DNA from 2 places in the Janibacter cremeus genome. Region 2 is predicted to be linked to the other one. Evidence: predicted binding sites of a transcription regulator. Region 2 holds the regulator's gene; the other holds the start of a gene.
The links. The regulator HrcA, encoded in region 2, represses chaperone genes, less so after heat shock. The targets are predictions, from matches to a motif close to TTNGCACTCGNNNNNNNCGAGTGCNAA.

Region 1 (17,117 bases), 1.6 Mb from region 2:
CCGCTACAGGGTCGGCGGCTAGAACCGGCCAGCCCTCCACTTTGCCCTCCACTTGCGAACGCTGGCTCGCCGAAACAGGCCGAGACAGGCCCGCTCGATGCCAACGACAAGCCCGGAACGACGGGCGAGCAGCATCTCAGGAGCAACCACCAGAGAAGGCCGAAAGGCAAACAGGTGGTTGGGGGTTCGAGTCCCCCCGCCAGCTCCCCCCATCGACGGTGGCTGAGGTGCGAGGCCGTTCACGGCCGAAGCCTCGAAGCCGGGCTCGGCGGCGAGAACCGGCCACCACTCCTGGCGTCCCTGCGAGAAGGAGTAGCGACTCGCCGCACGGCGCCGTGACACCAACACGGACTACTCCTAGGGTCCGCGAAGACCCCCGCTCCCCCCGGGGGAGATCGTCCGCCTTCCGTGCGGCACTATCCGCGTTGCCCCCTTCCCTCCCCCAGACGAAGGGGGCAATCGTGTGTTCAGGACAGGGTTCCTCACCACTTTGGTCACCGCGTCGGCCCCAAGAGGGAACGACCCACCCCGAGAGGCATCGCCGACCGACCGCTTCCGGTGCAGCCCGTGCGTCTACCCTCGGAATCGTGATCGAGCAACGACGGGCCCACTGATGGAGGACGTCACGCTCGAGTGGCTGGATGCCCACAGCCACCACCACGAGGACTTCGCCGCCGCCGACCTGGTCGAGCGTCTGAGGGCGAAGGGGGAGACCGTCACCGTCGTCATCCCCGCCCGCAACGAGGCCGAGACCGTTGGCGACGTCGTCTCCGTCCTGCGGCGCGAGCTCGTCGAGGACACCCCACTCGTCACCGAGCTCGTCGTCATCGACTCCGACTCCACCGACGCGACCGCCCGGGTCGCCGCCGACGCCGGTGCCACCGTGCACCGGTCTGTCGACATCGCCCCGCGCCTGGGCAGCCACCCCGGCAAGGGCGAGGCGCTGTGGAAGTCCCTCTTCGTCACCACCGGCGACCACCTCGTCTTCGTCGACGCCGACCTCACGTCGTGGGGACCCCACTTCGTCACCGGGCTCGTGGGTGCGCTGACCGCGGACCCGACCACGCAGCTGGTCAAGGGGTGGTACGACCGCGTCCTCGACGTCGACGGCCAGGAGCCGAGCACCGAGGGGGGCCGGGTCACCGAGCTCGTCGCCCGCCCGGTCCTCGACCTGTGGTGGCCGCAGCTGGCCGGGGTCGTGCAGCCGCTCGCGGGGGAGTGGGCGGTGCGCCGCTCGCTGATGGAGTCGATCACCGTGCCCACCGGGTACGGCGTCGAGATCGCCACCCTCATCGACACGCACGCCCGCCACGGCCTCGAGGCGATCGCCCAAGTCGACCTCGGAGCCCGCGCCCACCGCCACCAGAAGGACCACGACCTCGCCGTCATGGCCGCCGAGCTCCTCGCCGTCGTGAACGCGCGGTGCCACGGCACAGCCGGGTCGATCGACGTCGCGGCACAGGAGCTGCAGCAGTTCACGCGGGACGGCGGCTGGCGCTCCCGGCCGGTCCCGCTAGCCCAACGACCGCAGGCTCGCGAGCAGACCGGCTACCCAGGAGGTCGACGATGAGACTCGGGCGCCACACCTTCGCCGACGACGCGATGCTCATCATGGCGATCGTCAACCGCACGCCCGACTCCTTCTACGACAAGGGCGCCACCTTCGCCGAGGACAAGGCGATGGAGCGGGTCGACCTCGTCGTCGAGCAGGGCGCCGAGATCGTCGACATCGGTGGGGTGAAGGCCGCCCCCGGCGGTGACGTCGACGCCGCCGAGGAGATCGACCGCGTCGCCGGTCTCGTCGCCCGCGTCCGCACCACGTACCCGGACCTCGTCATCTCGGTCGACACGTGGCGCGCCGAGGTCGGCGAGGAGGCCTGCCGCGCAGGGGCCGACGTGCTCAACGACGCCTGGGGCGGCGCCGACCCCGCGCTCGTCGACGTCGCCGCCCGCCACGACGCCGCGATCATCTGCACCCACACCGGGGGCGTCACGCCCCGCACCCGGCCGTACCGCACCGGCTACGAGCGGGACATCATGGCCGAGGTCCTAGACGGGGTCCTCGGGTACGCCGAGCGCGCGGTCGCCGCCGGTGTCGCCCGGGAGTCCGTCGTCATCGACCCGGCGCACGACTTCGGCAAGAACACCCACCACACCCTCGAGATCACCCGCCGCCTCGACGAGATGTTCGAGACCGGCTGGCCGGTGCTGGTGTCGTTGTCCAACAAGGACTTCGTCGGCGAGACCCTCGACCGGCCGGTCGACCAGCGCCTCGTCGGCACCCTCGCCACCACGGCCGTCTCCGCGTGGCTGGGCGCGCGGATCTACCGGGTGCACGAGGTCGCCGAGACCCGTCAGGTCCTCGACATGGTCGCGACCCTGCGCGGCGAGCGGCCCCCCGCCCGCACCATGCGGGGGCTGGCATGAGGGCCGTCGTCGTCCCGGCCGCGCCGGCGCTGCTGCCGGGCATCGGCGGCGCCGCCGACCCGCTCGCCGACCTGCGGGAGCGGGCTCGCGCCCTCGTCGCCGACACCATGACGAAGGGGGTCACCCGCCTCGTCGTGATCGGCGCGGCCCGGTCCACGCAGACCTGGCCGAGCGATGCGCCCTCCGGCGCAGCCCGGTTCACCACCGGCCGCGCCCCCGAGGGGGCGCTGCCCACCGACCTCGAGATCGGCCGCCTGTTCGCCCCCTCCGCAGGGGGCGAACCGGTCCTGCAGTCGATAGCCGCCGACGCCCACCCGGCCGACTGTCTCGAGCTGGGCCGCTCGCTCGCCGACGAGGAAACGCTCCTCCTCGTCGTCGCCGACGGGCCGGCCACCCTCACCGAGAAGGCGCCGGGCCACCTGCAACCGGACGCGGCCCCCTTCGCCGACGAGCTGGGCCGGGCACTCGCGGCAGCCGACACGACCGCGCTCGCCGACCTCGACCCGACCACCTGCGACCGGCTGTGGATGCGCGGGCGCCCGGCGCTGCAGGTCCTCGCCGGCGCCTTCACCGGTGAGCGGGTGCACGGCGAGGTGCTCGCGGAGGAGTCCCCCTTCGGAGTCCAGTATCTCCTCGCCCGCTGGAGCGGGAAATAGCATGAGCGCGTGACCGGGACCCGACAGCTGCACAACATCGGACGGCGCCGCGCCTACCTCATCTGGGCGACCGCGCTCGCCGTCTACGTGCTCGCCGTCTTCCACCGCACCTCCCTCGGCGTCGCCGGGCTCCTCGCGGCGGAGCGCTTCGACATCAGCGGCAGCCAGCTGGCGACCTTCACCGTCCTGCAGCTCGCCGTCTACGCGGGGATGCAGATCCCGGTCGGCGTGCTGCTCGACCGCTTCGGGTCCAAGGCACTGATCATCAGCGGACTCGTGGCGATGACCGCGGGACAGCTCTGGTTCGCCACGGCCGACAGCTTCGCGATGGGTCTGGGCGCGCGGGCCCTCATCGGTGCCGGCGACGCGATGGTCTTCACCTCCGTGCTGCGGCTGATCGCGCTGTGGTTCCTCGTGCGGCAGGCGCCGGTCATCACCCAGCTCACCGGGATGATCGGTCAGATGGGTGCCGTCGCCGCGGCCATCCCGCTCAGCGCCGCACTGCACGCGTGGGGCTGGACGATGACCTATGCGACGGCCGGCTTCCTCGGCGTCGTGGGCATTCTCGGCATCTTCCTCGTCGTCAAGGACTCGCCCTACGAGCGCGGCGCCGTCGAGAAGATCAAGATTCGCGCCCTGCGCGACAGCCTCGGGCAGGTGTGGCGTGACCCGGGGACGCGGCTGGGGTTCTCCGTGCACTTCACCACGCAGTTCGCCCCGACCGTCTTCGCGCTGCTGTGGGGCTTCCCATTCCTCGTCGCCGGGCAGGGCCTGACGCCGGGGCAGGCCTCGGCGCTGCTGACGTGGATGACCTTTGTCGCGCTCTTCGCTGGGCCGACGATCGGCCGCTGGACCGGGCGCCACCCCTACTACCGCTCGCTGATGGCCCTGGTGGTCGTCGGCGCCATCTCCCTGGTCTGGGCGATCGTGCTCGCCCTGCCGGACCGGTCACCGTTCTGGCTGCTGATCGTCCTCGTCTCGGTCACCGCGGTCGGCGGCCCGGGGTCGATGATCGCCTTCGACCTGGCCCGCAGCTTCCACCGCAGCGAGCGCTACGGGCGGGCCTCCGGGATGGTCAACATGGGCGGCTTCATCGCCTCGCTGACGACGATGGCTCTCGTGGGGGTCATCCTCGACCAGATCGCGCCGGGCGGTCCGGAGACGTACACGCTCGACGACTTCCGGATCGCGATGAGCTCACAGTTCCTGCTGTGGGGCTTCGGTGCGTGGATGATCTGGCGCTACCGGCGGCACAGCCTGCGTCGGGTGGCACGCGTGCCCGGCGCGTTCGAGGCGCTGCGCGGTGGCTCGACCCTCCTGCCGGGCATCTCGCGCGACCCGGACGACGACTGACCCGGGAGCCAGCAGCAGTACGTATCGTCCGCAGCACCTCGAGCTACTGCAGGCGATACGAACTGCTGCCTGCAGTAGCTCGTAGCGGGGGCGTCAGAGCGAGGCGAGCAGCTGCCGGGAGATGACCAGGCGCTGGATCTGGTTGGTGCCCTCGAAGATCTGGGTCACCTTCGCCTCGCGGAAGTACCGCTCGACGGGGAAGTCCTCGGTGAACCCCGCGCCGCCGAGGACCTGGATCGCGTCCGTCGTCACCCGCATCGACGCATCGGTCGCGACGAGCTTGGCGACGGCGGCCTCCTTGCCGAAGGCGCGCCCGGCATCACGCAGCCGCGCGGCGTGCAGGTAGGTCGCGCGGGCACTCGTGACCGCGGCCTCCATGTCCGCCAGGAGGAAGGCCAGGCCCTGGTTGCTCGCGATGCTCCGCCCGAACTGCTCGCGCTCGGTGGCGTACTTCGCCGCGACGTCGAGCGCCGACTGGGCCAGACCGGTCGCGACGGCCGCGATGCCGAGCCGTCCCGCGTCGAGCCCCGCGAGGGCCATCGGCACCCCGCGCCCGAGGTCCCCGACGAGACGCTCGCCCGCCACGGGCACGTCCTCGAAGATCACCTCGCGCACCGTGTCGCCGTGCAGGCCCATCTTCTTCTCCGGGGCGCCGAAGGTGATGCCCTCCGCGTCGCCGGGCACGACGAAGCAGCTGACGCCGCGACCGCCGTCGTCGCTCGTGCGGGCGAAGGTCGTGTAGTAGTCGGCGTGGCCGCCGTGGGAGATCCACGCCTTGCGCCCGCGGATGCGCCAGTCGTCGCCGTCGGGGGTCGCCCGGGTGGTCATCGCCGCGATGTCGGACCCGGCGAGCGGCTCGGAGAGCGCGTAGGCGCCGAGCGTCTCCCCGGAGAGCATGTCGGGCAGCAGGGCCTCCTGCTGCTCCCGGCTGCCGAAGGTGTGCACCGCGTAGGCCGTGAGCGAGTGCACCGAGACCCCGACGGCGACCGACGCCCACGCCGAGGCGATCTCCTCGACGACCTGCAGGTAGACCTCGTACGGCTGCCCACCGCCGCCGAGCTCCTCCGGGTAGGGGAGGGAGAGCAGACCCGCCCGCCCCAGGGTGCGGAAGACCTCCCGGGGGAAGACCTCCTCGGTGGCCGCACGGGCCTCGACGTCGTCGACCTGGGGGCGCAGCGACTTGTCGCAGATCGAGCGGGTGAGCTCGATCAGGTCGTCGCCGATCTCTGTGGGCATGAGCCTGGTTGCTGGCATGCGACCCACTGTATGAGGGATGGGGGAGGGCGTGGCGAGAGTCCCTCCGGACGGGGGCCACCTCGGTTGCTCCTCCGACGCCGCCCTTGGTCTTCCGTCCACTCGGGTCCATGGTGGAGACATGACCAGATCGCGGATCGCCCTCACCACCCTCACCACGGCCTCGGTGCTCGCGGTTGCCGCGTGCGGCTCGGACGGCACCTCCGAGGATACGACGACCTCGAGCGCGACGAGCAGCTCCCAGGCCTCGCCGGCGAGCGGATCCGAGAGCGACCCCTCCGGTCCGTCCGGGGAGGTCGGTGACCTCGAGAGGGTCCTCGCTGCGATCGAGGCCGCCGTGGCCGAGGCCGGCGGTACGGCCTACGAGATCGAGGAGAGCGACGACGACGGCATCTGGGAGGTGGAAGTCGCCGAGGGGGTGCACGGCGTCGCGCTCGAGGTGAAGCCGAACCACGACGTCACCGAGCACGAGGAGTTCGGCCTCCATCCGGAGGCACGCGAGGGCCTGGACCAGGCGGAGATCGGTCTCGGCTCGGCCGTCGAGACGGCGATGTCCGAGGTCGACGGCAGCTTCGACGAGACCCGCCTGATCGAGATCGACGGCCAGCACTACTGGAAGGTCACGGTCGACACCGCGGCGACCGAGGAGGAGGACGACGACCACCAGGTCCTCGTCGACGTCACCGACGGCACGGCGACCGTCGAGAAGTGACCCCTCCACCTACCGTGGAGGGGTGAGACCTCCCTCCGCCCGCGCCACGGCGGTCACCACCGTGGCGGCGCTGACCCTGATCGCCTGCACCGGCTCCCCGGACGAAGGGGGTGACACCAGCTCGTCAACCACCACCACCTCGTCCTCGTCGTCCGAGACCACGTCCTCCTCGTCGACCACCTCGACGCCCACCGTCGCCATCGACGGCGCCTCGCAGGGACTGACCGAGGCCGTGGCGAAGAAGTACGGCTCGCAGTCGATCACCGGCGCGGCGACGACGGGCACGTGGCGGGGTGCGAAGGTCGCCGTCGTCACCTCCGAGGACGACGTCACCCTGGCCGCGCGCCCCAAGGGCGAGCAGTGGCGCGTCGTCGGCGGGTGGTGGCCCTCCATGGACGAGAAGGCCGACCTCGGCACGGGCCCGCGCCACGTCCTCCTGCTCGGCAGCGACGCGCGACCCGGCCAGACGGTCGAGCGCTCCCGCGCGGACGCGATCCAGCTGCTCGGCGTCGACGGGTCCGGCGGCGCGGGCGTCATGGGCTTCGCGCGCGACCTGTGGGTGCCCATCCCCGGGCACGGCCACGGCAAGCTCAACGCCGCGATGGTCTACGGCGGCCCGAAGGCCGAGGTCGGCGCGGTCTCGAGCCTCAGCGGCATCGACGTCGACGGCTACCTCGTCACCGGCTTCGGGGGGTTCAAGGCGATCGTCGACGAGCTGGGGCCGCTGAGCTTCGACTCCCCGGACGGCCTCGACTCGCACCTGCCCGGCGGCCAGATCCCCGAGGGCAAGAGCAAGCTGGGCCCGAACGAGGCGCTCGCGTACTCCCGGGAGCGCAAGACCCTGCCGCGCGGCGACTTCGACCGCTCCCGCCACCAGGGTCTGCTGATCCTCGCCGCCGCGATCCAGGCGCGGGTCCAGGGGCCGGACACGCTGCCGCGGGCGCTGACCGTGATCGACGAGCACGCGACCAGTGACCTCACGGCGACGCAGATGCTGCGCTTCGCGGCGAGCTTCTACAAGGTCAACCCGATGAAGGTCGGCCACGAGGTCGCCGTCGGCCCGACCGGCATGCAGTCCGGCCAGTCGATCGTGCGCCTGGGCGCGGAGTCGAGGAAGGACCTGCGCAGCTTCCGCGACGGCCGGCTGTAGCTAGTCCGCGGCGTCGGGCGGCACGGCGTGGGCCGCGTGCACCCGCACCTGGCTCGCCTTGACCGAGGCCCACACCCCGTCACCCGGGCGAAGGGGGAGTGCCGCCAGCGCCGCAGGGGTCACCTCTGCGCTCATCGGCACCGGTGTCGACAACCACACCCGGGCCCGGCCGGCGTGCGCCTCGACGCGGGAGACCCGGCCGTGCCACACATTGCGCGGGGACCCCTCGGGGTGCTCGCGGTGCAGCGAGACCGCGTCGGGGGTGAAGGTCACCCAGCACGCGCCGATGACGTCGTGCGGACCGGTCGCGATCTCCAGCGTCGAGCCGTGGAGGGACGCGAGCGCCCCGCTGCCCGGCAGCGCCTCGGCGTGGACGAGGTTGAGCCCGGCCAGGCCGGCGGTGAAGGCGCTGCGCGGGTGCTCCAGCACATGCCGCACCGGCCCGTGCTCCACGCGCTCCCCGAGGACGGTCATCGTGTCCGCGGGCCCGTCGGCGACCGTGAGCACGTCGAGCACGTCGTGGGTGACGAGCACGACGACGAGGTCCTCGCGCGCGTGCGTGACGTCGGCGAGGACGGCTCGCATGGCCGGCGTCGCCTCGACGTCGAGCGCGGCGAGGGGCTCGTCGAGCAGGAGCGCGTCCGGCTCCGCGGCGAGGGCCCGGGCGAGCGCCACCCGCGCGGCCTGGCCCCCGGACAGCTGCGAGGGCCGACGGCCGGCGAAGGCACCCATGCCGACCACCTCCAGCCAGTGGTCCGCGGTGGCGCGGGCCCCCCTTCGTCCCCGGCCGGCGCTGCGCGGGCCGAAGGCGACGTTGTCGCGCACGTCGAGGTGGGGGAAGAGCGCCGGTGACTGGCTCATCAGCCCGACCCGGCGGCGGTGCGGGGGGACGTCGTCGAGGACCCGGCCGTCGAGCACGACACGCGAGGACTCCGGTCGGGCCAGGCCGGCGATGACGGACAGGAGCGAGGTCTTGCCGCTGCCGTTGGGGCCGGTGACCGCGTGCCGGCCGGGGGGCAGGTCGAGGTCCACGGACACGCCCCGCTGCGCCCACTCGGCGCGGACCTGCAGGCTCATGCCGCCGGCTCCGGCCGGACGGTGCGTGCGTAGACCGTGCCGACGATGACGGTCGCGAGGACGACGAGCACGAGGGCGAGCGCGACGGCGGCGTCGGGGTCGCTCTCCCGCTGGAGGTAGATCTCCAGGGGTAGGGTGCGGGTGCGGCCCTGGGCGGACCCGGCGAAGGTGAGCGTCGCCCCGAACTCCCCGAGCGCACGCGCGAACGCGAGGACGCATCCCGAGACCAGTCCCGGTGCGACGAGCGGCAGGGTGACGTGGGTCAGCCGCCGCCAGGGACCGGCGCCCAGGGTGGCCGCGACCTCCTCGTGGCGACGACCCAGACCGCGCACGGCCCCCTCGAGGGAGAGCACGAGGAAGGGCAGCGCGACGAAGCTCTGCGCGAGGACGACGGCCGTGGTGCTGAAGGAGATCGACAGCCCGGCCGCCTCGAGGTGCTGGCCGATCAGGCCGCGCCGGCCGAAGGTGAAGAGCAGCGCGAGGCCGCCGACGACCGGCGGCAGCACGAGCGGCACGAGGACGAGGGCACGCAGGAGCGACTGGCCGGGCCAGCGACCGCGGGCCAGCAGGAGCGCCAGCGGGGTCCCGAGCAGCAGGGACACGACGGTGGCGGCGCTCGCCGTCCGCAGGGAGAGCAGCAGCGCGTCGATGGAGGCCTGCGTGGTCAGCAGCTCGGGGAGCCGGTCGGGCTCGACCTCGGCGACGAGACCCAGCAGCGGGACCACGACGAGGAGCACCGCTCCCGACGCGGGCAGCCACAGCCAGGCAGGTGGTCTCACGGCAGGCCGAAGCCGTGGTCGTCGAGGATCCGCTGCCCCCGGGAGCCGGTGACGGCGTCGACGAAGGCCTGCGCCTCGTCGCTCGGGGCGCTGGTGAGCACCGCGATGGGGTAGCGGTTGGGCTGCGCGTCGGCGTCCCTGATCGGGACGGTCGCGACGTCCTTGCCGGCGCCGGCCGCGTCGGTGACGTAGACCAGCCCGGCGTCGGCCTCGCCGGAGGTGACCTTGGCCAGCACGTCGGTGACCCGGGACTCCTCGCTCACCGGGGTCAGCATCACGCCGCGGGCCTCGGCGAGGTCCTCGGCCGATCGCCCGCACGGCACCTGGGGGGCGCACGTGACCACGTCGAGCGTGACGTCCTCGAGGTCGGCCAGGCCGGAGATGTCCCTGGGGTTGCCCGGCTCGGTGACGATCGTCAGCGTGTTGGTGGCGAAGACCGTCGGCTCGCCCGCGACGTCCGCCGAGACCCGCTCCATGGTCTCCTCGTCGGCGGAGGCGAAGACATCGACCTCGGCACCGTTGCTGATCTGCGCGGCGAGGTCGGAGGACCCGGCGAACTGCAGCTCGACGGTCACATGGCGGTTCTCCGCCTCGTAGTCCTCGGCGATCTCCTCGAAGGGCTCCTGCAACGACGCGGCGGCGCCGACCCGGAGGGTCTGCTCGGTGTCGGGCCCGGAGCCGCAGGCGGTGAGGACGAGGGCGGTGACGGCCAGGCCGGCGGTCATGCCGGATCTCATGCAGGTCCTCCGGCGGTGCCGATGATGACATTGGTCGACTTGATCGAGGCCACCGCGACGCTGCCGGGCTCCAGACCCAGCTCGTCGGCGGCCTCGCGGGACATGAGGGAGACGATCCGGAAGGGGCCCGCCTGCAGGCTCACCTGGGCCATCACCCCGTCGCGCTTGACCTCGGTGACGATGCCGCGCATCCGGTTGCGCGCGGACTCGTCGCGGACCGGACCGACCGACGGCGGGGCGGCGACCTCCTGGGCCAGCCGGGCGAGGCCGACCCCGTCGACGAGGGTGGCGCCCTCCCCCTTCGTCGCGGTGAGGCGACCGCCCTCGATCCACCGCCGGACCGTGTCCGGGGAGACCGCGAGGAGCTCAGCCGCCTCGGATACCCGCATCTGCGTCATGATCGGACGATATCAGCGGCATCTGCGTGACTACATTCGCAACTGCCTAAGCAGTTGCGAATGGGGGGGCGCAGGAGCCTAAGCAGTTGTGAGCGTTCAGGCGTCGGGCAGGTCCGTCGGGCCGAAGGGGGTCAGCTGCCCGATCTTCGCCGGTCGCCCGTCCCCGGAGGAGCGGCCGGTGAGGCGACGGCGCACCCAGGGGGCGGCGTGCGTGCGGGTCCACTGCGCGGTGCCCGCGAGCTGCTCCCGGCGCGGGACCGCGGGCGCCGGGGGGAGCGGCTGGTTCCAGTGCGCGTCGCTGACCGGCTGGCGCAGGGCGACCAGCGCCGCTTGCGCGACCCGGCGGTGCCCCTCGGTGCTCAGGTGGATGCGGTCGGTGGCCCACATCCGCCAGTCGCGCAGCGAGCGGATGCCCCACAGGTTGATCACGTGCGCACCCTGGCGCTGGGCGATGGTGAAGATGTTGGCGGTGTGCACCCCGTGGCGGGCCCGCAGTGTCGACAGCAGCCCGGCGTCGGCCGGGTCGGCGGGCGTGGCCATGAGGACGTCGGCGCCGGTCGCGCGGATGCGGGCCACCGCCTGCTCGAGGCGGTCGGCGACCTCGTCGAGGTCGACGCGCGGACGCAGGATGTCGTTGCCGCCGCCGACCATCGAGACCAGGTCCGGCCCCATCGCCAGCGCCTCCTCCAGCTGCGGGCCGACGACATCGTCGAGCTTGCGGCCCCGCACGGCCAGGTTGGCGTAGCGGAAGTCGCCGTCCCCGGTACGGGTGGACAGCTCCGCGGCGAGGCGGTCCGCCCAGCCGACGAACCTCCCCTCGTCGCGGGGGTCGAGGTCCGACATCCCCTCGCTGAAGGAGTCGCCGATCGCGACGTAACGGCGCCAGGGGTGTGCGGGGTGCTCGGTCACGGGAGTCTCCAATCGATCGGTGCGGCGCCCTGCCGGACGAGCAGGTCGTTGGTACGGCTGAAGGGGCGCGAGCCGAAGAACCCCTTGTACGCCGACAGGGGAGAGGGGTGCACGCTCTCGATGCACCGCTCCCGGCCCAGTGCGGGGGCCAGCCTGCGGGCATCGGCACCCCAGAGGATCGCCACGAGCGGACCGTCGCGGCCGGCGAGCACCTCGATGGCGCGGTCGGTCACGGCCTCCCAGCCCTTGCCGCGGTGGCTGCTCGGGCTGCCGGGGGTGACGGTGAGGGAGCGGTTGAGCAGCATGACGCCCTGCTCGGCCCACGGGGTGAGGTCGCCGTTGCTCGGCGGCGGGACGCCGAGGTCGTCGACGAGCTCCCGGTGGATGTTGACCAGCGACTTCGGCAGCGGGTGCACGTGCGGGGCCACGGCGAAGGACAGTCCGATCGCGTGGCCCGGCGTGGGGTAGGGGTCCTGCCCGACGACGAGGACGCGCACCTCGTCGACCGGGATGGTGAAGGCGCGCAGGATGTTCTCCCCGTCCGGCAGGTAGCCGCGGCCCTCACGGACCTCGGCGCGCAGGAAGTCGCCCATCGCGGTGATCATCCCCGCGACCGGCTCGAGGGCACTGGCCCACGACGGGTGGATCAGGTCGGACAGGTCGCGCGTGCTCACCGGGTCAACCTACCCACGCCCTGCCCATAGAGTGCTGCGCGTGCATGGATTCTCCGACGACGACACCTCACTGGACGAGCTCGAGCGCCTCATCCTCGACTACTCGGCGGAGCGGCTGCGCTACGACCCGCCACCGCTCGATCGCACGCTGACGCCGGAGCAGCTCCGGGAGGCCGCCGGCTCCACGATCACGAAGGAGGGGCTCGGCGGCCGGGCCGCGATGGGCCTCTTCGCCGACGTCCTCGCACCCGCCTGCCTGTCCGTGGACCACCCGCGCTACCTGTCCTTCATCCCGTGCGCGCCCACCGAGGCCGCGGCGATGTTCGACCTCGTCGTCGGCGCGAGCTCGATCTACGGCGGCTCCTGGCTCGAGGGGTCCGGCGCCGTCTACGCCGAGAACCAGGCCCTGCGGTGGATCTGCGACCTCGTCGGCCTGCCCGAGGGTGCCGGCGGCGCCTTCGTCCCCGGCGGTACGATCGGCAACCTCTCCGCGCTCGTCGCCGCGCGCGGCCGGGCCCGTCACGAGGCGGCGACGGGGGAGCGTCCCTTCCGCGTCGCGACGACCAGCGGGGCGCACAGCTCGATCGCGTCCGCGTGCGAGGTCATGGACGCCGAGCTGACGCCCGTCGAGCCGGACGAGCGCGGGCGCCTGACCGGGCCCCGGCTGCGCGAGGTGCTGCTCGAGCACGGCCCGGAGAGCTACTTCGCCGTCGTCGCCACGGCGGGCACGACGAACTTCGGCATCGTCGACGACCTCGCCTCGGTGGCCGAGGTCTGCCGCGAGTTCGGCATCTGGTTCCACGTCGACGGCGCCTACGGCGGTGCCGGCCTGGCCGTTCCCTCGGTGCGCCACCTCTACGAGGGGATCGAGCACTGCGACTCCTTCATCGTCGACCCGCACAAGTGGCTGTTCGCCCCCTTCGACTGCTGTGCGCTGGTCTACCGCGAGCCCGGCTACGCCCGCGCCGCCCACACGCAGAAGGCCGGCTACCTCGACGTGCTCACCGGCACCTCGGACTGGAACCCGACCGACTACTCCGTCGGCCTGACCCGGCGCGCGCGGGGGCTGCCCTTCTGGTTCTCCCTGGCGACGCACGGCACGCAGGCCTACACGAGTGCGGTGGAGCGGACCCTGGACGTCGCGGCCTTCGCCGAGGAGGAGATCGCCCGGCGGGAGGACCTCGAGCTCGTCGGCGAGCGCAGCCTGTCCGTCGTCGTCTTCCGCCGGCTGGGCTGGTCGGCCGCCGACTACCAGGCCTGGTCGGACCGGATCCTCGACGAGGAGTTCGCCTTCGTCGTCCCGACGACGCACGCCGGTGAGACGCTGGCGCGCTTCGCGATCGTCAACCCGCAGACGACCCCCGAGGACATCACCGCCATCCTCGACTCGATGGCCTGAGCGACGCGAGGTGTCCGGGCGCAGGCCGTGCCCCGGGCCGAGGGGGGTGGTGGGCCCGGGGCACGGCGGTATCGGAGTGGGTCGGCGCAGTCAGCGCCTCACCGCATCGAGGCGTTGCCGCCTCACCGCATCGACGCGTAGCCGCGGCAGGAGTTGCCGGGACGCTCCTCGCCGAGCTCGTCCTTGAACCCGCGCGAGACGTACTGGCCGTAGCTCTGCACGCCGCGGCCGAGCCAGTCGTCGTCGAGCTCCGGTGCCGGGTTGTTCTCGATCTCGTCCGGGATGTCCTGGCCCGAGAACGCGCAGATCGACCCCGCGCGCTCGGGGGCGGGCGTGGACCCGCCGTTGCCGGTGTACTCACCGGCCGATGCTGCGCCGGAGCCGCCGAATACCAGAGCGACGGTCGCCACGCCGCCGAGGATCAACCTCTTCATGACATTGCCTTCCCCTGAAAAGCGCCCTCCCCCTCGAGCCCCCGGGACGCACAGCGCCCATGCGCCGTTGACCGGGAATTTACTCTTTACTTACTGTTTCGTGGTGACTTTGCGCCGAACGGTCACGCGGTGTGGCGGATGGGGCCCCTGGGAGGCGAGTGGCCTCGTGGGGTGCGGCGTCCAGCCGACACGCCGAGGTAATGACAGGCCTGTGATTCGGTCGGTACGCTGCACTGCGTGAACCCCGCCAACCAGGCCAATCAGTCCAGCCAGCCGACCCCCTCGGTCCCGCTCACGGACCGTGACCGCGAGATCCTGGCCTTCGAGCGTCAGTGGTGGAAGTACGCCGGCTCCAAGGAGCAGGCGATCAAGGAGCTGTTCGACATGAGCTCCACGCGGTACTACCAGGTGCTCAACGGCCTGATCAACAACCCGGCCGCCCTCTCCGAGGACCCGATGCTCATCAAGCGGCTGCGTCGCCTGCGCGACCAGCGCCAGCGCACCCGCAGCGCGCGGCGCCTGGGGTTCGAGGTCTGAGCCCTCGGGGTCTGCCACGATGAGGGCGTGAGCCTGCGAATCGTCCGGGCCGGGCCCGAGGACGCCTTCATCGTCGCCGCACTGTCGCTGCAGTTCGCGATCGCGGTCGACGGGTCGCGCGAGGACGGCTACCTCGACCGGGCAGCAGAGCACTGGCTGCGCCACCGCGAGCAGCTGCCGACGTGGATCGCCGAGCTCGCGGGCAGCCACGCCGGCTACCTGCAGGCGACCCTCCCGCCCGAGTCCACCTGGCCGGGCCAGCCGATCGGGACCCGCGGTCGGCTGTGGATCCACGCCTTGTACGTCGCGGCCGACCAGCGCCGCCGTGGGGTCGGCGCCGCACTGCTCGGCGCCTGCGAGAGCTGGACGAAGGGGGCCGGGGTCGGCGTCATCCGGCTGCGGTGCGACCTCGGCGCCGAGGAGTTCTACGACGCAGTCGGCTACGCCCCTGCTGCCGAGGTCCGCCAGAAGCGGCTGCGCCCCCCTTCGCCCTGACCGGTGGCGGGCCGGTGCGCGGGGTGCCGGGCGTTTGCACTCTCGGGTGGAGAGTGCCAATAATGGCCCTTAGCACTCTCCCCGTGAGAGTGACAGTCCTGACCGGTCAGGTGAGGGACGGGACCACACGGTGACGTGAGCCGCGTGGGAGCGTCCCGTCCGTCGCGGGCACCCCCGGTCGCACCCTTCGATTCGCGTGGAGGAACCACCCGAATGGCAAAGCTCATTGCTTTCGACGAGGAGGCCCGTCGCGGCCTCGAGCGGGGAATGAACACCCTCGCCGATGCCGTCAAGGTCACCCTCGGTCCCAAGGGCCGCAATGTCGTCCTGGAGAAGAAGTGGGGAGCCCCCACGATCACCAACGACGGCGTGTCCATCGCCAAGGAAATCGAGCTCGACGACCCGTACGAGAAGATCGGCGCCGAGCTCGTCAAGGAAGTTGCCAAGAAGACCGACGACGTCGCCGGTGACGGCACGACGACGGCCACCGTCCTCGCCCAGGCCCTCGTCAAGGAGGGTCTGCGCAACGTGGCGGCGGGCGCCAACCCGATGGCCCTCAAGCGCGGCATCGAGAAGGCCACCTCGGCCGTCTCGGAGGAGCTGCTCGTGATGGCCAAGGAGATCGAGACCAAGGAGCAGATCGCTGCCACGGCCTCCATCTCCGCCGCTGACCAGGAGATCGGCGCCAAGATCGCCGAGGCCATGGACAAGGTCGGCAAGGAAGGCGTCATCACCGTCGAGGAGAGCAACACCTTCGGGCTCGAGCTCGAGCTCACCGAGGGCATGCGCTTCGACAAGGGCTACATCTCCGGCTACTTCGTCACCGACACCGAGCGCATGGAGACGGTGCTCGAGGACCCCTACGTCCTCATCGCCAACTCCAAGATCGGCAACGTCAAGGAGCTCCTCCCGATCCTGGAGAAGGTCATGCAGTCGGGCAAGCCGCTGATGATCATCGCCGAGGACCTCGAGGGTGAGGCGCTGTCCACCCTCGTGGTCAACAAGCTCAAGGGCACCTTCAAGTCCGTCGCCGTCAAGGCCCCGGGCTTCGGCGACCGCCGCAAGGCCATGCTCGCCGACATCGCCATCCTCACCGGTGGCCAGGTCATCTCCGAGGAGGTCGGCCTCTCCCTCGAGACCGCCGAGCTCGACCTGCTCGGTCGCGCCCGCAAGGTCGTCGTCACCAAGGACGAGACGACCATCGTCGAGGGCGCCGGTGACCAGGAGCAGATCAACGGCCGCGTCAACCAGATCAAGGCCGAGATCGAGAACTCCGACTCGGACTACGACCGCGAGAAGCTCCAGGAGCGCCTCGCCAAGCTCGCCGGTGGCGTCGCCGTCATCCGTGCGGGTGCGGCCACCGAGGTCGAGCTCAAGGAGCGCAAGCACCGCATCGAGGACGCGGTGCGCAACGCCAAGGCCGCCGTCGAGGAGGGCATCGTCGCCGGTGGTGGCGTCGCGCTCCTGCAGGCGACCAAGGTGGCCTTCGAGAAGCTGCAGCTCGAGGGTGACGAGGCCACCGGCGCGAACATCCTGCGCGTCGCGGCCGAGGCCCCGCTGAAGCAGATCGCGGTCAACGCCGGCCTCAATGGTGGCGTCGTCGCGGAGAAGGTCGGCAACCTGCCGGCCGGCGAGGGCCTCAACGCGGCCACCGGCGAGTACGTCGACATGATCGCCCTGGGCATCATCGACCCCGCCAAGGTGACCCGCAGCGCGCTGCAGAACGCCTCGTCCATCGCGGCGCTCTTCCTCACCACCGAGGCGGTCATCGCCGACAAGCCCGAGAAGTCGGCACCGGCCATGCCCGGTGGCGACGACATGGGCATGGGCGGCATGGGCTTCTGATCCCAGGTCTCCACGCGTGACGGCGAAGGGCGGTTCTCCCACGGGGGAACCGCCCTTCGCCGTCCCCGGTGCCATCTCACAGGAATCTGGACCATGATGGGCGCGATGTCTGCTCACAACTCCCCCCTTCTCCTGGGCCCCCTGCTGCGCTTCGTCGGGGAGCACAAGGCGACGATCTGGGTCGAGACCACCCACGCCGCCCGCGTCGAGGTGCACATCGGCGAGCGCTCCTGGTCGGCGGCGACCTTCGTCGTCGAGGACCACCACTACGCGCTCGTCAT
Region 2 (12,148 bases):
ACATGGTCGCGAGCAAGGGGCTGGGCGTCGGTGAGGTCGGCTACCTCATCACCGGCGTGAAGGACGTGCGCCAGTCCAAGGTCGGTGACACGGTCACGGCCGCGGCGGCACCGGCCGAGCACGCCATCGGCGGCTACCGCGAGCCCCGGCCGATGGTCTTCTCCGGTCTCTACCCGATGGACGGCAGCGACTACCCGACGCTGCGCGACGCGCTGGACAAGCTCAAGCTCAACGACGCCGCCCTGGTCTACGAGCCGGAGACGTCCGCCGCGCTCGGCTTCGGCTTCCGCTGCGGCTTCCTCGGGCTGCTGCACCTCGAGATCGTGCGCGAGCGCCTCGAGCGCGAGTTCAACCTCGACCTCATCTCCACCCAGCCCAACGTCGTCTACCAGGTGACGATGGACGACGGGACCGAGGTCGAGGTGACCAACCCGAGCGAGTTCCCCTACGGCAAGGTCGCCGAGGTGCGCGAGCCGATCGTCAAGGCCACGATCCTCGCCCCGAGCGAGTTCATCGGCCCGATCATGGAGCTGTGCCAGGGCAAGCGCGGCCAGCTCGGCGGCATGGACTACCTGTCCGAGGAGCGCGTCGAGATGCGCTACACGCTGCCGCTCGCCGAGATCGTCTTCGACTTCTTCGACCAGCTGAAGTCCCGCACCCGTGGCTACGCCTCGCTGGAGTACCAGGAGGCCGGCGAGCAGTCGGCCGACCTGGTCAAGGTCGACATCCTCCTCCAAGGCGACGGCGTCGACGCCTTCAGCGCCGTCGTCCACAAGGACAAGGCCTACGCCTACGGCACGATGATGGCCGGCAAGCTCAGGGAGCTCATCCCGCGGCAGCAGTTCGAGGTGCCGATCCAGGCCGCCATCGGCTCGCGGATCATCGCGCGCGAGACCATCCGCGCCATCCGCAAGGACGTGCTCGCCAAGTGCTACGGCGGTGACATCTCCCGCAAGCGCAAGCTGCTCGAGAAGCAGAAGGAGGGCAAGAAGCGGATGAAGAACATCGGCACCGTCGAGGTCCCGCAGGAAGCCTTCATCGCCGCGCTCTCCTCCGACGCCGGCGCCGTGGAGAAGGCCAAGAAGTAGTCCCCGGGGGTGTCGCGGTGGACGACGGTCTCCGTAGGGTGGCCGGATGGACGCCGACATCCACTTCTACTTCGACCCCGTCTGTCCCTTCTGCTGGCTGACCAGCAAGTGGGTGCGGATGGTGCGCGACCAGCGTGACCTGACCGTGGACTGGCGGTTCATCTCGCTGCGCCTGCTCAATGCCGGGGTCGACTACGACGCACAGTTCCCGCCCGAGTACGAGGCGGGCCACACCGCCGGACTGCGGCTCCTGCGGGTGGCCGCCCGGACCCGGGCAGAGCACGGGCCCGAGGCCGTGGATGCCCTGTACGCCGCGCTGGGCCACCACATCTTCGACACCGAGCCCACCGCCACGGCGGACGACTCCAGTGGGGAGCAGCGGGGGACTGCTGCCTTCGTCGAGCCCGTCCTCGAGGCAGCGGGTCTGCCCACGCAGCTCGCTCGAGCGCTGGAGGAGGACTCCTGGGACACGCAGATCCGGGCCGAGACCGACGAGGCGCTCTCCCTCACCGGCAAGGACGTCGGCACACCGATCCTGCACTTCCGGCCCCCGGACGGCACCGCCTTCTTCGGGCCGGTGATCAGCCGGCTCCCGGACGAGGAGTCCGCCCTCGAGCTGTGGGACCACGTCGTCGGGCTGGCCGGCTTCCCCGGGTTCGCCGAGCTCAAGCGCAGCCTGCGGGAACGACCGCAGCTGGTCGGCTTCGGCGTCGAACCCGGTGCGGTCGGTGTGGAGGAGGACTGGCACGGTGGCAGCCGACGCCAGCACAAGTGAGGAGCCGGACATGAGCGAGAGCACGCGAGGGTTCAGCCACCGCGAGTCCATCAGGGTCGCCGAGCGGCCGGAGGTGGTCTACGACGTGGTCTCCGACGTCACCCGCACGGGCGAGTGGAGTCCGATCTGCACCGCCTGCTGGTGGGACGACCCCCAGCAGGCAGGGCAGGTCGGTGCGTGGTTCACCGGGCACAACGAGCAGCCGGGGCGCACCTGGGAGACCCGCTCCCGGGTGGTGGCAGCCGATCGGGGCCGCGAGTTCGCCTGGGTCATCGGCGACGGGTTCGTCAGGTGGGGCTTCCTCATGGCACCGCTGGGCGAGGACACCGAGCTGACCGAGACCTGGGAGTTCCTGCCGCGCGGGCTGGCGATGTTCCGCGACAAGTACGGCGAGCGTGCCGAGACGGAGATCGCGACGCGGACGGAGCAGGCCCACACGGGCATCCCGCAGACGCTCGCGGCGATCAAGCGCATCGTCGAGGGGCAGTCGGCGCGCCTGCGGTCCTGACCGTCGCCGGTCCGGAGCGGGCGACGTCGTGCGACGTGATCGACGCGACGCCGGCGGTACGACCCCGGTGCCTCCTTGCGGGCCTAGGGTGCCCACGTGGCACAGCAGACATTCACCCTGTACAGGCTCATCTCCCGGCTCCCGCGAGGCAAGGCGATCTTCTCGCTGCTCTACAGCAGGAAGGCGCCCTACTTCGCGACCGTGCGCCCGAAGGTGCGTGAGGTCCGGGAGAACTACGCCGAGCTGTCCATCGCCAACCGCAAGGCGGTGCACAACCACATCGGCACCCTGCACGCGATCGCCGTGTGCAACGGTCTCGAGGCCGCGATGGGGCTGCTCGCCGAGGCCACCTGTCCCTCCGACCAGCGGTGGCTGCCGCGTGGCCTGCGGGTGGAGTATCTCGCGAAGTCGACCACCGACCTGCTGTGCATCGCCGAGACCGACCCGGCCGACTGGGCCGCCACCCCCGGCGACATCGACATCCGCGTCAAGGCGGTGCGCACCGACGGCGTGGTCGCCGTCCGGGGCGTCATCCCGGTCTACGTGTCGATGAAGCCGACGACGGACTGATCGGTCAGCCGAGGAGTCGCGCGCGCAGCAGGTCCAGCCGGTCCTCGTCCCACCCCTGCTGCCGCAGCCACCCGGTCGCGCCACCGTGCTCGTCCTCGAGCGTGCGCAGGATCATCTCCATCGTCTCCGGGCGCGGGGTCTGCTCGTCGAGCGAGCGCCCCTGCAGGCCCCACTTGTACGGCTCGACGTCGATGAGCCGGTCGATGATCTGGCGGATCCGCTCGCCGCTGGCCGCGTAGTCGGCGATGATCTCCTCGTCGGGTACGCCGGCGACCGACAGCGCCATCGCCGTGACCGTCCCGGTGCGGTCCTTGCCCGCGGCGCAGTGCACGACGGCGCCCCCTCGGCTTCCCGCGATGATGCCGAGCGCCCCCGAGACGGAGTCCGGCCGCTGGTGGAGGTAGCCCAGGTAGTGCCGCGTCCAGAACCCAGGGGTGCCGCGGTCCGGGTCGCCGTGCGAGAGCACCAGGGCGTCCCTGCCGGTGTCGGCGTCGCTCGGGGCCGCGCCCGGATGGCGCCCCTCGTCGATGAAGCTGAGGTGGTGGTGCGCCAACGACGTCTCGGTCAGGGGCCCGGGCCCGGTGAGGTCGCGCTCGACGTCGGTGCGCAGGTCGATGATGTCGGTGACGCCCACCTCGTCGACGAGCCGAGCCACGTCCTGGGGGGTGAGGTCCTGGAGGTTGTCGCTGCGCACGAGCCGGCCCTCGCGTGTCCGGCCGCCGTGGAGGGTGGGCAGCCCTCCGAGGTCGCGCATGTTGACGACACCATCGAGCTCGATCCAGCGGGTCATGGTGCTCACGGTAGCCAGCCGCCCCGGCAGTGGGCGAGCGGTGTCCGGCGGGTGCGAGGATGGAGCGGTGCCTGCCCCGCCCGATGGAGACGAGGCGCCGCGCGACGGTGCCCTGCCCGCCGCCGCCCGTGACGCAGTCGGGCAGCGGCCATTCGGGATCTACCTGCACGTTCCCTTCTGGATGGTGCGGTGCGGCTACTGCGACTTCAACACGTATACGGCGACCGAGCTCGGTCCGGTCGGCGGGGCGAAGGGGGCGAGCGTCGCCACGTTCGTCGACGCGGCGATCACCGAGCTCGACCTCGCCCAGCGTGTCCTGGGGGAGGCGCCTGCCGTGTCCACCGTCTTCGTCGGTGGTGGCACCCCGACGCTCCTGCCCGCGCAGGACCTCGTGCGCTTCCTCGCCGCCGTCCGCGAGCGCTGGGGGCTGGCCGACGACGTCGAGGTGACCACCGAGGCCAACCCCGACTCGGTGGACGTCGACTCCCTTCGTGTCCTCGCCGACGGCGGGTTCACCCGGGTCAGCCTGGGGATGCAGTCGGCCGTGCCCGGCGTCCTGGCCACGCTGGACCGCACCCACGACCCCGCGAACGTCGCCAGGGCCGTCGCGGCCGCCCGTGAGGTGGGCCTCGCGGTGAGCCTGGACCTCATCTACGGCACGCCGGGGGAGACCCTCGAGCAGTGGCGCACGTCGCTCGAGACGGCGATCGCGCTCGAGCCCGACCACCTGTCCGCGTACGCCCTCACCGTCGAGGAGGGGACGAAGCTCGCGGCCCGCGTCCGTCGGGGCGAGCTGCCCCGGCCCACGGACGACGACGAGGCGGACAAGTACGAGCTCGCCGACGAGCTGCTCGCCGACGCGGGGTTCGACTGGTACGAGATCAGCAACTGGTCGCGCACACCGCAGGGCCGGTGCCGGCACAACGAGGCCTACTGGCGCAGCGACGACTGGTGGGGGATCGGCCCCGGCGCACACAGCCACGTCGGCGGGGTGCGGTGGTGGAACGTCAAGCACCCCGCCGCCTGGGCGCAGCGCCTCGCCGAGGGGTCCCCGGCCGCCGCGCGGGAGGTCCTCACCGCGGAGCAGCGCAGCGACGAGGAGATCCTGCTGTGGGTCCGGCTGCGCGAGGGCCTGCCGACCGAGCGGCTGGCGCCGGAGGGGCGAAGGGCGGTGGCCGGCCTGGTCGCCGACGGCCTCGTCGACGGTCGGGCGGCGATCGGGGGCCGAGTCGTGCTCACCCGACGGGGCCGACTGCTCACCGACACCGTGGTGCACCACCTCATCGCCGGGAGCCCCGACCCGGTGGCGGTGGAGGCGATCCATGACTGAGTCGCCTGCCGCGGTGCCGGAGATCATCCGGCTGCTCGACCTGCTCGGTGTGCTCGCCAACGGCCTGCTCGGGGGCGCCGTCGCCCGCCGGTTCAACCTCGACCCGGTCGGATTCGCCGTCCTGGCGATTGTCTCCGCCCTCGGCGGCGGCGCGATCCGCGACGTGCTGCTCAGCCTCCAGCCCATCGCCCTGACCGACCTGGACTACCTCACGGTCGCCCTCGTCGCCGCCGGCATCGCCTTCCTCGTCCCCCTCGAGGGGCGACGCTGGCGCCAGCTCTTCCCCTGGGTCGACGCGATCGCTCTGGGCACCTGGGCCGTCGTCGGCACGCAGAAGGCGATGCTGTACGACATCCACTGGCTGCCGGCGATCCTGCTGGGCGTGCTCACCGCCTGCGGTGGCGGTGCCGTGCGCGACATGATGCTCGGGCGCGTGCCGGTGATCCTGCAGCAGTCCGAGCTCTACGCGAGCGCCGCCTTCGTCGCGGGCGCGGTCTTCGTCCTGCTCGAGGTCGTCGTCCCCGGCACGGGCGCCTCGCTCATCGCCGTCGCCGTGGGTGGCGGCATCTGCCTGCTCGCACGCAAGCGGGGCTGGCGGCTGCCGACCGAGCCCCGGTGGATCGCGGTGCGTCCCAAGGAGTGAGCGCCCGGACGACCGGGGTGTCCTCGCGCCGGGACGATGGACGACGATGGGTGGGACCCCCTTCCCCCATCCCCAGGAGCTGCTCATGAGCGCCACCCGCACCGCCGTCGTCACCGGAGCCGCCCGCGGCATCGGTCGCGCCGTCGCCCACCGACTGGCCACCGACGGTCACCACGTCGCCGTGCTCGACCTCGACGAGTCCGCCTGCCAGGTCGTCGCCGACGAGATCACCGAGGGTGGTGGCACCGCCCTCGCCGTGGGCGTCGACGTGTCGGACCCCGAGCAGGTCGAGGCCGGCGTGGCCCGGGTCGCCGAGGAGCTCGGCGCGCCGACGCTCCTGGTCAACAACGCCGGCATCATCCGGGACAACATGCTCTTCAAGATGCCCGTCGAGGACTGGGACGCCGTGATGGCGGTGCACCTGCGCGGAGCCTTCCTCATGACCAAGGCCTGCCAGGCGCACATGACGCAGGAGAAGTACGGCCGCATCGTCAACCTCTCCTCGACGTCGGCACTCGGCAACCGCGGCCAGGTCAACTACTCGGCGGCAAAGGCCGGCATGCAGGGCTTCACCAAGACCCTGGCCATCGAGCTGGGCAAGTTCGGCGTCACGGCCAACGCCATCGCCCCCGGGTTCATCCAGACCGACATGACCGCTGCCACCGCGGAGCGCATCGGGGTGCCCTTCGAGGACTTCCTCGCGCACGCCGCCAAGGAGACCCCGGTCCAGCGGGTCGGGCAGCCGGAGGACATCGCCGCGACGGCGTCCTTCCTGCTGTCCGAGGAGGCCGGCTTCGTCTCCGGCCAGGTCATCTACGTCGCGGGTGGCCCGCGCGACTGACCACGAACCGCAGCTGCTCAGGCTCCTGCGGCCCTGGGCTCGCAACTGCTTGGGCGCCTGCGAAGTCCGGGCCTCGCTCTTCGCAACTGCTTGGGCTCCTGCGGTTACTCGGCGGTGACGAAGTCGATCAGCTCCTCGACCCGGCCGAGCAGGGCCGGTTCGAGGTCGGCGTAGCTGCGCACGGTGCCCAGGATCTGCTTCCAGGCGCGGGCGATGTCGGCCTGGGAGTCGTGCGCCCAGCCCAGGTGCGCGCAGATCCCGCGCTTCCACTCCACGGAGCGCGGGATCTGCGGCCAGGTCGTCATGCCGAGGCGCTGCGGGCGCACCGACTGCCAGACGTCGACGTAGGGGTGGCCGACGACGAGGACGTGCTCGGGAGCCACCGCGTTGGCCTTCTCGACGATCCGGGACTCCTTCGTGCCGGGCACGAGGTGGTCGACGAGCACGCCCATCCGGCGCCCGGGACCGGGGGAGAAGTCCCTGATGACCGCGGCGAGGTCGTCGACACCGTCGAGCATCTCCACGACGACCCCCTCGATGCGCAGGTCGTGGCCCCACACCTTCTCGACGAGCTCGGCGTCGTGGCGGCCCTCGACGAAGATCCGCGACCCGCGGGCGACCCGCGCCTTCGCGTCACGTACGGCGACGGACCCGCTGGCCGTGCGCGAGGCGGCCTGCTCGGCCTGGGCCAGGGCCGCACGCTGCGCCGCCCGGGGCGCGGTGAGCGCCACGGGCCGGCCGTCCTGCAGGAAGCCCGCACCCAGCGGGAAGGCACGCACCTTGCCGCGGCGGTCCTCGAGGTGGACGACGTGGACGCCCCCGGCCTTCTCCACCGCGACCACCGCGCCGACCCAGCCGGTCTCGACGTCCTCCACGACGGTGCCGTGGGTCGCCTCGATGGGGCGCGAGGTGGGGCGGGCGAGGCGGCCGTGGGAGCGCCAGTCACCGGAGAGCACGTCATTGCCGTATCGGTCGTTCACGAGGACCGACGCTAGGCCGCGCGGGGCCTCCGCGACGGCAGGGCACGCCGGATTCCGGGGAATGCGCCGATCAGTCGTAGACTTGGCACTCAGGTGGACCGAGTGCCAAGGCGGTGCGGTCATGATGTGTCGTGAAGGAGGACTCCATGAGTGACGAGCGGCGGATGGCCGTGCTCAGCGCCATCGTGGAGGACTACGTGCAGACGTCGGAGCCCGTCGGCTCGCGGGCGCTGCTCGACCGGCACCGGCTCAACGTGTCGGCGGCGACCGTGCGCAACGACATGGCCGCACTCGAGGACGCGGGCCTCATCGTCGCCCCGCACACGTCCGCCGGCCGGATCCCCACGGATGCCGGGTACCGCCTCTTCGTCGACCGGCTGCAGGCCATCCGGCCGATGTCGCGGGGCGAGCGGGCTGCCATCACCGACTACCTCGAGGGCGCCGACGAGCTCGACGCCGTCCTGGACCGCACGGTGCGCCTGCTGTCGACGTTGACCCGCCAGGTCGCCGTCGTGCAGTACCCGTCCCTGACCCGCAGCACCGTCAAGCACATCGAGCTGGTGCCGATGAACGACACCCGGCTGATGGTGGTCGTCATCATGGGCACCGGCCGGGTCGAGCAGCGGGTCGTGCCGACCGGGGTCGACTACACCGACGGCCCCGGCCTCGATGCGTTGTCCCGGGCGCGTGCCCGGATCAACGCCGCGACCCGCGACCGGCGCCTCACCGAGGCGCTCGAGGCGCTCGGCACCCTCCACGACGAGGACACCGACACCGAGGACGCGCTCACCGCCGGTGTGCTGGCGGCGCTCGGCGATGCCCTCGCCGAGGAGCGCGAGACCAAGGTCGCCCTCGCGGGGACGGCCAACCTCGCCCGCAGCTCCAGCGACTTCCCGATGACGCTGGAGCCCGTCCTGGACGCCCTGGAGCAGCACGTCGTGCTGCTGAAGCTGCTCAGCGTCGAGGCCGGCCAGGACGAGGCGGGTGTCTCCGTGCGCATCGGCTCGGAGAACCCCGTGAGCGGCCTGCACACGACCTCGCTGGTCACCTCGGGCTATGGCTCGGGCGACGAGCAGGTCGGTACCGTCGGGGTGCTCGGCCCGACGCGCATGGACTACCCGGCGACGATGGCGCAGGTGCGCGCTGTCGCCACCTACCTCTCGCGGATCATGGACACCTGACCGGCGTCCGTCCGCACCGACAGACCAGACCCACGACCTACGAGGACGTCACGCGTGAACGACTACTACGAGGACCTCGGCGTCAGCCGCGAGGCCAGCCCAGAGGAGATCAAGCGGGCCTACCGCAAGCTCGCCCGCACCCTGCACCCGGACGTGAACCCGGGGGAGGACGCCGAGGAGAGGTTCAAGCGCGTCTCCCAGGCGTACGACGTGCTCTCCGACGAGACCAAGCGCCGCCAGTACGACATGGGCGGGGACCCCTACGGCGGGGCGCACGACGGCTTCGGCGCGGGCTTCAGCTTCAGCGACATCATGGAGCAGTTCTTCGGCGCCCAGGCCGGCGGCGGCGGCCGGGGGCCGCGCTCCCGGCGCTCGCGCGGCCAGGACGGCCTCGTCGGGCTGGAGGTCGACCTGGCGACCGCCGTCTTCGGCGGCCAGGAGGACCTGACCATCGACACCGCCACCGCGTGCGCGGCGTGCGACGGCGACGGCGCCCAGCCGGGCACCGGTCGGCGCACCTGTGACACCTGCGCCGGTCGCGGCGAGATCCAGCAGGTGCAGCGCTCCTTCCTCGGCCAGGTCATGACCAGCCGTCCGTGCCCCACCTGCCAGGGCTTCGGCGAGGTCATCCCCAGCCCGTGCCACGAGTGCTCCGGCCAGGGCCGCGTGCGCAGCCGCCGCACGATGACGGTCAAGATCCCCGCCGGCGTCGACTCCGGCACCCGCATCCACCTCTCCGGCGAAGGGGAGGTCGGTCCCGGGGGTGGGCCGGCCGGCGATCTCTTCGTCGAGCTGCGGGTCGCCGACCACGACACCTTCACCCGCCGCGGCGACGACCTGCACGCGTCCGTGCCGGTGCCGATGACGGCTGCCGCGCTCGGCGTCGACATGAGCTTCATGACCTTCGACGGGGAGCAGGAGATCACCATCAAGCGGGGCACGCAGCCGGGTGACACCATCATCCTGCCCGGTCTGGGCGTGACCCACCTGCGTCACGAGGGCCGGGGTGACCTGATCATCCACGTCGACGTGCGGACACCGACGCGGCTGGACGCCGACCAGGAGGACCTGCTGCGTCGGCTCGCGAGCGTGCGCGACGAGGAGCAGCCCGACGGCCAGCTCGACGACGTGGACGCCGGCTTCGTCGGCCGGTTGCGCTCGGCCTTCAAGCGCTGACCCGCACGCCCACCGACCGGTGACCGCACCCCTCTTCCTCGTCGACCCCGGGACCCTCGACGGGCTCGGGCCCGACGACGTCGTCGAGCTCACCGGGGCCGAGGCGCACCACGCCGCGACGGTCGTGCGGTTGCGGGCCGGCGAGGAGGTCCTCGTCGCCGACCGCGGCGGAGCGCGTGTGCACTGCGTCGCCGCGTCGGTGGCCGCCGGTCTCGTCTCGCTGCGCGTGACGGGACGGGCCGACGAGCCGGCCCCCTCCCTTCGCCTCACGCTCGTGCAGGCCCTCGCCAAGGACGGCCGTGACGAGGACGCCGTCGAGGCCGTGACCGAGCTCGGGATCGACGGGGTCGTGCCCTGGCAGGCGGATCGCTCGATCGTGCGGTGGAAGGGCCCGAAGGTCGACAAGGGCCTGCGCAAGTGGGCCAACGTCATCGAGCGCGCCGCCAAGCAGTCCCGGCGCGGGCGCTGGCCCGACCTCGGTGACCTCGTCACCACCCCCTCGCTCGCCGAGCGGTGCGCGCAGGAGGGGGTCACCCCCTTCGTCCTGCACGAGGAGGCGAGCACCCCGCTGGCGACCGTGGAGCTGCCCGACGCCGGGGAGGTCCTCCTCGTCGTCGGGCCCGAAGGGGGCATCTCGCCGCAGGAGGTCGACCGCCTCGTCGAGGCGGGGGCGGTGCCCGTCCGGCTCGGCAGCACGGTCCTGCGCGCCTCGAGCGCCGGTCCGGCGGCGGTCGCCGTCATCAGCACCCGCACCCGGTGGAGGTAGGTGGGGTACATGGCTAGGGTCACTGCAAACGCCCCGGTAGCGAATGGAGCAGCGGACCCGATGACGGCCAGACGCCCCGCCATGAAGAACCAGTTCTTCGAGTGGCACGGCGGTACCGACGAGGACCACGCGGTGCTCGCGGGCTGGGCTGCGGCCACACCTGAGGACATGGGCCCGGTGCTGGCCCGATTCCGCGGTGGTGTCCACGCGCGGTTGTGGGCGAAGGGAGCACTGCTCGCCCTCGACCTGGGCCTGGCCCTGGGGCTCCTGCGGGCCATGGTCGGTCCCGGCGAGGACCTGACACGTGACGTCGTCGCCATCTTCGTCGGCGCCGCCGTGCTCGTCGGGGGTGCGCTGCTCTCCCTCCTGCTGGCCGCGCGCCGCCGCCGGCACGACGTCCACCGCGGTGGGGTCGTGCTGCGGGCCACCGCCGACGCACCGGCCGCGGTCGTGCCGTGGTCGAGCGTCGACCCCGGCCGGGTCTTCGTCGCCCCCACCACGGCCACGGCCACGCGCTGGCTCGCGGCCCGCGTGCAGCGCGCTGTCCGACCCGCGGCGGCCGTCATCAACGGGTCGGTCCGCGGGCCCGGCGGGTCCGACGACCCGGATGGGACGAACGCCGTGCTGCGCCACCGCCCGGGCACCGGCGACGGCCCCTTCGGCTGGTGGCAGATCGGGGTCGCCGACCCCGTGTCCGTGCTCGTGGCCATGGAGTCGGCGATGGTGGCCGAGGGCTACCCCGCCGCAGGCATGGCCAGCAGGGCGCTCTTTCGCGAGACGACCCTGCGGGCGATGGGGCGCGACGCGGCCACCGAGCTCGACCGGGCCCTGGCCGACCCCGTCGTCGGGGCCACGCCGGACGGTGACTGACGCCGGCGACCGGGTCCGGCGCTCGTGGTCGATCCGCCGTCCCGCGTAGACTGGGACGCACGATGCCTCGACCAGACCAACCCGACCTGCGCGCCCTCGACTCGATCCGCGACGACCCGCGACGTGACGACAGCCGTTCGCCCACGGTGCAGCAGACGATCGTCCTGCCCGAGAACGTGCCCATGGTGAGCCTCCTGGGGCCGACCGACGAGCTGCTGCGGACGATGGAGCGGTCCTTCCCCAAGACCGAGATCCTCGTGCGCGGCAACGAGTTCCGCCTGCGCGGGCCGGAGGACGACCTCGACGTCATCGACCGGCTCCTCGAGGAGCTCATGGAGGTCCTCGAGGCCGGCCAGCCGCTGGGCCGCGACGCGGTCGAACGCTCGATCACGATGCTGCGGGGCCGCACCCGCGAGCGTCCCGCCGACGTGCTGACGACCAACATCGTCTCCAACCGCGGTCGCACGATCCGTCCCAAGACCCTCGGGCAGAAGCACTACGTGGACGCCATCGGTGACAACACGGTGATCTTCGGCATCGGCCCGGCCGGCACCGGCAAGACCTACCTGGCGATGGCCAAGGCGGTCGCGGCCCTGCAGGCCAAGGAGGTCAACCGCATCATCCTCACCC

Region 1: a site for HrcA is predicted at 15,061-15,087, ahead of groL (chaperonin GroEL). Genes of this name have one in related genera too.

Annotation. Positions count from the first base shown of each region.
Region 1 covers NZ_CP115184.1:2,987,250-3,004,366, forward strand. Annotated here, with positions in the region: gene O9K63_RS14280 (glucosyl-3-phosphoglycerate synthase) at 614-1,570, shown strand; gene folP (dihydropteroate synthase) at 1,567-2,427, shown strand; gene O9K63_RS14290 (hypothetical protein) at 2,424-3,083, shown strand; gene O9K63_RS14295 (MFS transporter) at 3,093-4,436, shown strand; gene O9K63_RS14300 (acyl-CoA dehydrogenase family protein) at 4,530-5,690, opposite strand; gene O9K63_RS14305 (hypothetical protein) at 5,812-6,402, shown strand; gene O9K63_RS14310 (LCP family protein) at 6,425-7,552, shown strand; gene O9K63_RS14315 (sulfate/molybdate ABC transporter ATP-binding protein) at 7,553-8,629, opposite strand; gene O9K63_RS14320 (ABC transporter permease) at 8,626-9,408, opposite strand; gene modA (molybdate ABC transporter substrate-binding protein) at 9,405-10,145, opposite strand; gene O9K63_RS14330 (TOBE domain-containing protein) at 10,142-10,543, opposite strand; gene O9K63_RS14335 (SGNH/GDSL hydrolase family protein) at 10,640-11,452, opposite strand; gene O9K63_RS14340 (uracil-DNA glycosylase) at 11,449-12,126, opposite strand; gene O9K63_RS14345 (pyridoxal phosphate-dependent decarboxylase family protein) at 12,167-13,525, shown strand; gene O9K63_RS14350 (hypothetical protein) at 13,648-13,959, opposite strand; gene O9K63_RS14355 (DUF3263 domain-containing protein) at 14,197-14,496, shown strand; gene O9K63_RS14360 (GNAT family N-acetyltransferase) at 14,524-14,991, shown strand; gene groL (chaperonin GroEL) at 15,205-16,836, shown strand; gene O9K63_RS14370 (alkaline phosphatase D family protein) at 16,942-17,117, shown strand, end outside.
Region 2 covers NZ_CP115184.1:1,345,795-1,357,942, reverse strand. Annotated here, with positions in the region: gene lepA (translation elongation factor 4) at 1-1,088, shown strand, start outside; gene O9K63_RS06280 (DsbA family protein) at 1,135-1,863, shown strand; gene O9K63_RS06275 (SRPBCC family protein) at 1,874-2,371, shown strand; gene O9K63_RS06270 (hotdog fold domain-containing protein) at 2,468-2,941, shown strand; gene O9K63_RS06265 (tyrosine-protein phosphatase) at 2,946-3,731, opposite strand; gene hemW (radical SAM family heme chaperone HemW) at 3,799-5,061, shown strand; gene O9K63_RS06255 (trimeric intracellular cation channel family protein) at 5,054-5,704, shown strand; gene fabG (3-oxoacyl-ACP reductase FabG) at 5,790-6,545, shown strand; gene O9K63_RS06245 (DUF3097 domain-containing protein) at 6,650-7,525, opposite strand; gene hrcA (heat-inducible transcriptional repressor HrcA) at 7,672-8,706, shown strand; gene dnaJ (molecular chaperone DnaJ) at 8,761-9,882, shown strand; gene O9K63_RS06230 (16S rRNA (uracil(1498)-N(3))-methyltransferase) at 9,902-10,648, shown strand; gene O9K63_RS06225 (hypothetical protein) at 10,709-11,518, shown strand; gene O9K63_RS06220 (PhoH family protein) at 11,581-12,148, shown strand, end outside.